One region of the Geobacillus sp. YHL genome, then DNA from elsewhere that is predicted to be linked to it. Evidence: riboswitches for the same ligand, from Rfam matches in the RefSeq annotation. Region 1 holds a riboswitch; each other region holds the start of a gene.
The links. A riboswitch is a leader RNA that binds a small molecule or an ion and turns the genes downstream of it on or off. The one in region 1 is predicted to bind S-adenosylmethionine.

Region 1 (2,199 bases):
TCGGGGATCGCGCTTGCCCGCGCGCGGATGGAAATGATGCCGCTTGTTGCGGAAAACGGTTTTTTGCCGGACTATGAAGCCATTCCGGCGGCAGTGGCCGACCGAGCGAAGCTCATGTTTTTAAACTATCCGAACAATCCGACCGGCGCGACGGCGACAAAGGAATTTTTCGCGGAGACGGTGGCGTTTGCCGCCAAGCACGGCATTGCCGTCGTGCACGATTTCGCTTATGGGGCGATCGGCTTTGACGGCCGGAAACCGGTCAGCTTCCTGGAAGTCGATGGGGCGAAAGACGTCGGCGTCGAAATTTATACGTTTTCGAAAACATACAATATGGCCGGCTGGCGTGTGGCGTTTGCCGTCGGCAACGAGCGGATCATTCGGGCGCTTGAGCTTTTGCAGGATCATTTGTATGTCAGCTTGTTCGGCGCCATCCAGGAAGCGGCCGCCGCGGCGCTCCTTGGTCCGCAAGATTGTGTCACGGAGCTGGTCGCATTGTATGAGGCGCGCCGCAATGCGTTCATCGCTGCGCTCTGCGAGGCCGGCTGGGAGGTGCAGGCGCCATCCGGGTCGTTTTTCGCCTGGCTTCCGCTGCCAAAAGGCATATCATCCGCTGAGTTTGCCGACATGCTGCTTGAGCGGGCGCATGTCGCCGTCGCCCCAGGCATCGGGTTCGGCGAGCACGGCGAAGGGTATGTGCGCGTCGGCCTCTTGACCGATGAAGCGCGGCTTCGCGAAGCAGCGGAGCGGATCGGCCGCCTTGGATTGTTCGAAAAAAATTTTTGAAAAATGATTGACAACGCCAATCGGCGATGTCATAATTCAAAGTAAATTTGCCAATTGTTTGATAAGTGCATAAACGAGCAGGCTTTCTTATCAAGAGCAGGCGGAGGGACGAGCCCAATGAAGCCCGGCAACCGGCTTGGCGCGCGCCAAGCACGGTGCTAATTCTTGCAGCGGAAACGCTGAGAGATAAGAAGAGCGCCATGGATGAGTGACGCCTCTTCTTATGAAGAGGCGTTTTTATTTCGAGATTGAGAGGGATGAACGATGAGTGCAGTGATGGCAACGTATTTGCTTCATGATGAAACAGACATTCGGAAAAAGGCGGAAGGGATCGCGCTCGGCTTGACGATCGGCACGTGGACCGACTTGCCGGCGTTGGAGCAGGAGCAGCTTCGCAAACATAAAGGGGAAGTCGTCGCTATTGAAGAGCTTGGCGAAAGCGAGCGGGTAAACGCCTATTTCGGCAAGCGGCTGAAGCGGGCGATCGTCAAAATCGCCTACCCGACAGTCAACTTCAGCGCCGATTTGCCGGCATTGTTGGTCACGACGTTCGGCAAGCTGTCGCTCGACGGTGAAGTGCGGCTGCTTGATTTAGAGTTTCCGGATGAATGGAAGCGACAGTTTCCTGGGCCGCGCTTTGGCATCGACGGCATTCGCGACCGAGTCGGGGTGCATAACCGCCCACTGTTGATGAGCATTTTTAAAGGCATGATCGGCCGCGATTTGGCGTACTTGACGTCGGAATTGAAAAAACAGGCGCTCGGCGGCGTTGACCTGGTCAAAGACGATGAAATTTTGTTTGACAGCGAACTTCTTCCGTTTGAAAAGCGGATCACCGAGGGCAAGGCGGCGCTTCAGGAAGTGTACGAACAAACGGGCAAGCGGACGTTGTATGCCGTCAACTTGACCGGCAAAACGTTTGCGTTAAAGGACAAAGCGAAACGAGCCGCCGAGCTTGGCGCTGATGTGCTGTTGTTTAACGTCTTCGCTTATGGGCTTGACGTGTTGCAGGCGTTGCGCGAGGATGAGGAGATTGCGGTGCCGATTATGGCTCACCCGGCGTTCAGCGGCGCTGTTACGACGTCCGAATTTTATGGGGTGGCGCCTTCGCTTTGGCTTGGAAAGCTTTTGCGGCTCGCCGGCGCCGACTTTGTCCTGTTCCCGTCGCCGTATGGCAGCGTGGCCTTGGAGCGTGAGCAGGCGCTTGGCATCGCAAGGGCGCTCACCGACGACCAAGAGCCGTTTGCCCGGGCGTTTCCGGTGCCGTCGGCCGGCATTCACCCGGGATTGGTGCCGCTCATCATCCGCGATTTCGGCCTTGACACCATCGTCAACGCCGGCGGCGGCATTCACGGCCATCCGGACGGGGCGATCGGGGGCGGCCGGGCGTTTCGCGCGGCGATCGACGCGGTG
Region 2 (2,199 bases), on a different contig from region 1:
AGTGAGGGGGCTGTAGGCGCCCGTTCCGATCAGCTCCAAGTCGCTCAGTTCGGCTTTGGAGAGCTCGATCGTTTTGGTCGCCTCATCAAGCGGATAGTCCGGATTCCAACGATTGATCAATGTGCCGCCATGCGGGATGCTTACGCTCATGTTCATAACCTCCTAGATTGATAGATGTTGTGAAATGCCGCTGCCATGTTCATGAGGCAAGCGCTCTTTTTTTTAGGCTAATGACGCCAAGCAGACGCTCAAGATGGCGATGACCGTATAGACGTCGCTGTCAAACAGCAGCTTGACGATTCGGAATGGCGTCCGATTCATCAGCGACGCCTATCGAGGCCGCCGCGCCGCTTGCCCCGATGTTCATGGCGAAGAAAAAGGATGCGATCAAAGCAATGGCAAGGAGCATGTCAATGTTCTCTCCTTAGGCGAGATGGAGACCGCATTCCGTCTTTCCTTGGCCAGCCCAGCGCCCGGAGCGCAAGTCGTTCGGATCTGTAGCCGGAGCGGTGCACGGGGCGCAACCGATGCTCGGGTAGCCGCGGTCGTGGAGCACGTTGTACGGAAGGCCGTGTTTATACACGTAATTCCAAACGTCTTTCCACGTCCAGTGAATGAGCGGACAAACTTTAATCGAACGGAACTTGTCGTCTTTGTTAATGTACTCGACATGCCGCCGCGTCGGCGATTGCTCGCGGCGCAAGCCGGAAATCCACGCCGTCACCCCGGTCAGCACCTCGCGCAGCGGAATGACTTTGCGCAGCTCACAGCATTTGTTCGGGTCGCGTTTCCATAACTCGTCGCCAAACTGCGCCTTCTGTTCTTCCAACGTCAAGCGCGGCTGCTTCATCACGATGCGAAGCGACGGATATTTTTCTTTCACTTTCGCGATCGTATCGTACGTCTCTGGAAAATGCAGGCCGGTATCCAAAAAGACGATTTCGGCGTCCGGTTTGACTTGGGAGATGAGATCAATCAGCACAATCCCCTCGATGCCGAAGCTGCACGCGTATACGATCTCATCGCCGTATTCGCGATACGCCCAGGCCAGGACGTCAAGCGCCCCTTTTGTTTCATTATCGGACGGAAAAGACGGTTTTTCCGCCTTTTCCCACTGATCATACGTGAGCATCGGTTTCTCCTCCTCACAAAATCAAAGAAAATCCACGTAATTAGTCGGATATATAGCGGCCAAACGGCAATTCGGCGGCGAAAATCCTTCCTTGCATGAATCAGAAAGAGCGGGAGAAAGGGTGCCCCTTATTTTACTAAAGATCTTCTTTAGCTGGAATTGGCACTTTGCTATAGGCGGCAGGTTGTCGGAGTTCATTGAGCCCATTCCTCCCTCACTCTCGAGCAACGTATGCAACGCATGTCATTTAATTGATTAAAATTTTAGCACAATTGACGATAATGTCAATCATAGTTTTTCGATAGGAATTGTTTTTATACGAAACAGCTGCATTGCCTGCCTAGCAGCAGATGGGAGCGTTATTTTTTGCGCAGGCTTCCGAGCTCTTCGACAATCGCCTGCATTTCGCTTGGGCTGAACGTCTCGCGTTTCATCACCATCTCGTAAATGTCTCTCAACTCATCGTACCATTCCTCGGAAAAATGGGACGGCTTGATGGCATCCAAGTTCAGCACTTTCAACTTTTGCTTCAACTGTTCGATCATGTAGGCGACGTTTTCCGCCGACCGTTTTGATAAATCCATTCGTTTACTCCTTTCATGGCAAGTTACTATGTATTGTACCATAGGTGCAGGAAGAATGGGGAGAGATTGCATGGCTTGCTTTTCTGATGAAAAACGGATGATGTGGTAAAATGTAGGTGCACATGCATAGTGCCAGTCTAAAAGGTTGGTGAAACACCGCGTTTTCTTCAAAATGGTTGTCGTGAACGCGCGCAAGAGTTGTTGGCCCATTCGCACACGCTCCCCCGCTGGAGTTGTTTTGTCGTGACATCCCCGTCCTTTTAGGGCCAAAAAGGGCTAGATGAAAAGAAATGAAGGAAAACTAACGGTGGAAAGCACCGTGGACATAGAGAGAGGGGTGGCTGTTTGGATGATTAAAGTGCTGTTTGTTTGTCTTGGAAACATTTGTCGTTCGCCGATGGCGGAAGCGGTCTTCCGTCATTTGGTGAAAGAGCGGGGGCTTGACGGTCTGATTGCCGTTGATTCGGCGGGAACAGGCAGCTG
Region 3 (2,199 bases), on a different contig from region 1:
ATGGTGGCCTTGTTCATTCAGACGCCCGCAGCCGTAGCACCAGGCGAATTCATCAGGGTAGTCGTCTTGAATCGCGTGCACGATCATTTCTTCCACGTCATCCTCCCCCTCTCTTTTTCTAGTATACCATTGAATCGAGAAGACGACGACTCCTACATGGACGGTTGTTGTCTAGCGGCAGGCAAGGCCATACGAAGAAAAATGGAACGAAGCGCCAATCGCCAGACGGCAAATTCATAGGCGGCCCAAACAGCTGGCCGCCTAGCGTGACGCCATTTATCGAGCAGGCTCGTAAAACTCGATCCATTCGCCGTCGGGCCCGAGGAAGAACAAATATTTTGCCCCGTTCGGAAGTGTCGTTATTTCTTCCCACACAAGCGGCACACCCAGCGACTGAAGCCGTTCTTTCTCCTGCTCAATGTCTTCCACCGTAAACGCCACATGGTGCACTTTTCCTTCCGTCGGCAAATCCGGATTGTATCCTTCGATCAGCTCGACAATGATCGAGCCGCCAATCCCTAAAAACGCCAATTTCATCGTGCCGTTCGTATGAATCATTTCGTCGAGCAGCTCCAAGCCGACAACATTTTGATAAAACTCTTTCGATGCCTCGATGTCTTTCACTTGAATGCCGACATGTTCAAATTTTTTGACTGCCATTCGTCCCTCTTCCTTTCTATGACTCAGTTAACCATACTGCTTGTAAATACGGCGTCATCTGCATCGGGAAAATCCCTTTTTTCCCAAGCTCTGTCCATATGTAGCGGTCAAGGGCGTACGGTCCGTCCGCCTTCCATTCGTCCGCCTCACTGTTGGTCAACAACAACGAAAAGGCTGTTCCTTGCGCTTCCCCATACAAATGAACGTATCCGTCCCCACGGTCGACATGCACCGCCGCCTTAGAGTCAAACCGGATGAGCTCCGCCTGCACGCAGCGCATGACATGAACGGCGAACGCAGCGGCACGGAGATGAGCGGCCATGCAAGCTCGGATCGACATGTCCCTCTTCACTATTTCCCCCTTCACCCCCTATCGACAAAAACCCCTTTCGCCTCGGAATGATGCGAAAGGGGCCATGAGCCGTTCTTATCATCCAAAGCGAAACCGCTTTGCGGGTGTTAGCACCTTGCCTGCGGCAGGTTGCTGTGGGGTCATCAAGCCCGTTCTCTCGCCCACTCTTGATAAGACGTATGCAATTTATCTTCTATCTTATCATACATCATCAAAGGCAACAACCGTCATTGTTCGACTTCCGGTTGCTCGGACGTGACGCCGACATCTTTCCACGTCAGTTTCGAGCCCGGATCGACCGTGAAGTTGGCGACGCGGTTGTTGACGGCATAAATGGCCGAACGATACAACGTCGGGATGACCGGCACTTCTTCGTTCATCAGCTTTTGCCATTCACTGTAAATTTTCCGACGATATTCTTTGTCAAACGCCTGTTCGGAATGGCCTTTTTCCAACAGTTCATCGTTTTTCTCATTCACCCAGCGCGAGTAGTTGAACATGACGTTGCGGCCGTACAATCCGTACGGGTCGACGTCCGTTCCAGTTCCCCAAGCGGCGGCGTAGACATCCACTTTCGGATCGTCTTTTTCGACCATATCGTAGAAGGAGTTGAACTCCGCCAAGCGTCCGTCTACAAGCTGAACATCGAGGCCCACATCTTTCCAGCATTGCATATAAAATTTGGCCAGCGGTTCAGCGATGTCCCCACCGCTCATCGCCAAGAAGTTGACCTTGAATTTTTTGCCGTTTGGATCTTCGCGGAGGCCATCGCCATCCACATCTTTATATCCCGCTTCATCCAGCAATTGTTTCGCTTTTTCCGGATTGTACGTATACCCTTTGATGGAACTGTCATGATAGCCCGGGAACGACGGCGGAATGAGCGTGTTCGCCGGGAAGCGCAAACCATGATACAGGCGGTCGGCCACCTCTTGGTTGTTGATGGCATACGCCATCGCTTGGCGCAGTTTTTTGTTTTGGAATTTCGGATTGTCCATTACGTTTTCCTGCTTTTTCGCATCCCAATGGCCGAGTTTAAAGCCGATATAGTTGTACGCCAAATCCACTCTACCGATAAACTGAATGTTTTTCGTCCCTTTCGCGTTCAAATATTGGTCAGTCGGGAACTCAGCGACGTCAATTTCGCCTTTTTTCAGCGCTTGCAGGACGACTTGCGGGCTGACGAC
Region 4 (2,199 bases), on a different contig from region 1:
CTTTCCATTCGTTATGGAGCAGTTTCGTCGAAAACGACCATTCCTGTTCCATCGCTTACACCTCTTTCATGTTTTTCAATGCCTGCGCCAAGTCGGCGATCAAATCGTCAGCGTGCTCAATGCCGACCGAGAAACGGAGCAGCCGGTTGCAAATACCGTTTTGGATGCGGATTTCCTCAGGAATGTCCGCATGCGTCTGCGTCGCTGGGTACGTAATAAAGCTTTCGACTCCGCCCAGGCTTTCCGCGAACGTAATGAGGCTCAAGCTTTTTAAAAACCCGTTCACCCACTTTTCATCGGCAATCCGGAACGACAGCATCCCGCCTCTTCCTGGATATAAGACGTCTGTAACATCTTCATGTTCGCGCAAAAAGGCGCTGATGCGCTTGGCGTTTTCTTCATGCTGGCGCATCCTTAGCGCCAGCGTTTTCATCCCGCGAATCAACAGCCACGAATCAAACGGCGACAAAACCGCGCCGATGGCGTTCTGATACTCGGCCAGGCGTTGACAGAGCTCCTCGCCCTTGGCGACGACAAGGCCGGCCAGCACATCGTTATGGCCGCCTAAATATTTCGTCGCGCTGTGGATGACAATATCCGCTCCTTGTTCGATTGGGCGTTGGAGCACCGGCGTGTAAAACGTGTTATCGACGATCAGCAGCAGCCCATGCCGTTTGGCGAGCTTGGCGACCGCCGAAATATCCGCCTCCTGCATCAATGGGTTCGTCGGCGTTTCCAAAAAGATGGCTTTCGTTTTTTCCGTTATGGTTTCTTCCACTGCATCGAGGTCAGCAAAGTCAACGTAATGAAACCCAAGACCGTACTTGCGCCAGCCGCGCTCAAACAGGCGGTACGTGCCGCCGTAAAGGTCGGCCGATACGAGAAACTCATCTCCGCTCTCAAACAAGGCGAGCACCGTCTGAATGGCGGCCATGCCGGAGCTGAACGCATAGCCTTGGTCGCCGCCTTCCAGTCTCGCGATTGCTTCTTCGACGATTTTGCGCGTCGGGTTGCCGGTGCGGATGTAGTCAAACCCAGTCGACTCTCCGATGCCGGCATGGCGGTAGGCGGTGGAAAAATAAACCGGCGGGTTGACCGTCCCCGTCACCGTTTCGCTCCGGTTGCCAATTTGCGCTAACAACGTCTCCAGTTTCTCCATCTCATCTCTCTCCTTCTGCTGAAAATTCCATCATGGATCAACGGCCGACCACTTAATGCCCAACGAAGCACCACTGTCCGTTGGGCAGCGGCCAAGCGCCTTCGTCCGAAACCGCCTCGCGGTTGATGGAAGCGGCCGCTTGAATAAATAAAAAAAGTCTTCTAAGAAGAAGACTTTTCCATACACATGGGGTCATGCTTCTTCTTATCTGCCGAATTGAATGCTCAATTCGCTGGATTTAGCACCTGGCCGTCGGGCGGCTGGTTGCTGAAGCTTCATTGGGCCAGTTCCCTCCGCTTCTCTTGATAAGAATGGGACGCGTATTCAATTTTTTTAAATTTAATAAAAATGTAACGCATTCCCCACGTTTTTGCAAGCCATTTTTTTGTCAGCGGTGCGATTCGGCAAATTCGCGAAAAATTCGAGCCCTTCATTAACATCTTTGGGCGCAAATATGTTACAATAACAGATGAACTTACGCTTTCATGGAGGATGGTCATGGCGACAGCAACAGGAACGATGCGCGACTGCAAGTTGTACAGCGGAGAGCTGCAAGAAGAAATCGAACTGCTCATCTACTTGCCAAGCAATTTTTCGCCGCTTTACAAATATTCTTTATTAATCGCGCAAGACGGCAAAGATTATTTTATGTATGGAAAAATGAAAACCGTCATCGAAACGCTGATGGAAGAAGGAACAATCGACCGGACGATCGTCGTCGGCATCCCGTATCGGAACGTCAACGACCGCTACGAGAAATACCACCCGGAAGGACGAAAGCACGAAGCATACCTTCGTTTTTTAGCCCATGAGCTCGTCCCGTTTTTGGACCGCGAACTGCCGACATACCAAATGGGCAAAGGCCGGGCGCTGATCGGCGATTCGCTCGGCGGAACGGTGTCGCTTCTAGCCGGGTTGTTGTATCCGCATACATTTGGGAAAATCGCCATGCAGTCCCCCTATATCGATGACTCGGTATTGGCGCGCATCCGCTCATTCCGCGATCCATCGCTCCTTTCGCTTTACCATTCTGTTGGCAC

Region 2: linked by a shared signal. The riboswitch ahead of JCR24_RS10045 (phosphoadenylyl-sulfate reductase) and the one ahead of mtnW (2,3-diketo-5-methylthiopentyl-1-phosphate enolase) in region 1 are both predicted to bind S-adenosylmethionine.
Region 3: linked by a shared signal. The riboswitch ahead of JCR24_RS07420 (hypothetical protein) and the one ahead of mtnW (2,3-diketo-5-methylthiopentyl-1-phosphate enolase) in region 1 are both predicted to bind S-adenosylmethionine.
Region 4: linked by a shared signal. The riboswitch ahead of JCR24_RS05810 (methionine biosynthesis PLP-dependent protein) and the one ahead of mtnW (2,3-diketo-5-methylthiopentyl-1-phosphate enolase) in region 1 are both predicted to bind S-adenosylmethionine.

What each region holds. Positions count from the first base shown of each region.
Region 1 covers NZ_JAEIGB010000018.1:51,504-53,702, forward strand. The annotation lists gene JCR24_RS13725 (pyridoxal phosphate-dependent aminotransferase) at 1-786, shown strand, start outside; SAM riboswitch class I at 871-979, shown strand; gene mtnW (2,3-diketo-5-methylthiopentyl-1-phosphate enolase) at 1,051-2,199, shown strand, end outside.
Region 2 covers NZ_JAEIGB010000009.1:60,567-62,765, forward strand. The annotation lists gene sat (sulfate adenylyltransferase) at 1-150, opposite strand, end outside; gene JCR24_RS10045 (phosphoadenylyl-sulfate reductase) at 425-1,132, opposite strand; SAM riboswitch class I at 1,258-1,362, opposite strand; gene JCR24_RS10050 (DUF1128 domain-containing protein) at 1,492-1,716, opposite strand; gene JCR24_RS10055 (low molecular weight protein-tyrosine-phosphatase) at 2,066-2,199, shown strand, end outside.
Region 3 covers NZ_JAEIGB010000005.1:133,663-135,861, reverse strand. The annotation lists gene JCR24_RS07430 (PaaI family thioesterase) at 1-96, opposite strand, end outside; gene JCR24_RS07425 (VOC family protein) at 277-660, opposite strand; gene JCR24_RS07420 (hypothetical protein) at 677-1,000, opposite strand; SAM riboswitch class I at 1,085-1,189, opposite strand; gene opp4A (oligopeptide ABC transporter substrate-binding protein) at 1,240-2,199, opposite strand, start outside.
Region 4 covers NZ_JAEIGB010000003.1:271,031-273,229, reverse strand. The annotation lists gene metC (cystathionine beta-lyase) at 1-52, opposite strand, end outside; gene JCR24_RS05810 (methionine biosynthesis PLP-dependent protein) at 56-1,159, opposite strand; SAM riboswitch class I at 1,361-1,471, opposite strand; gene JCR24_RS05805 (alpha/beta hydrolase) at 1,658-2,199, shown strand, end outside.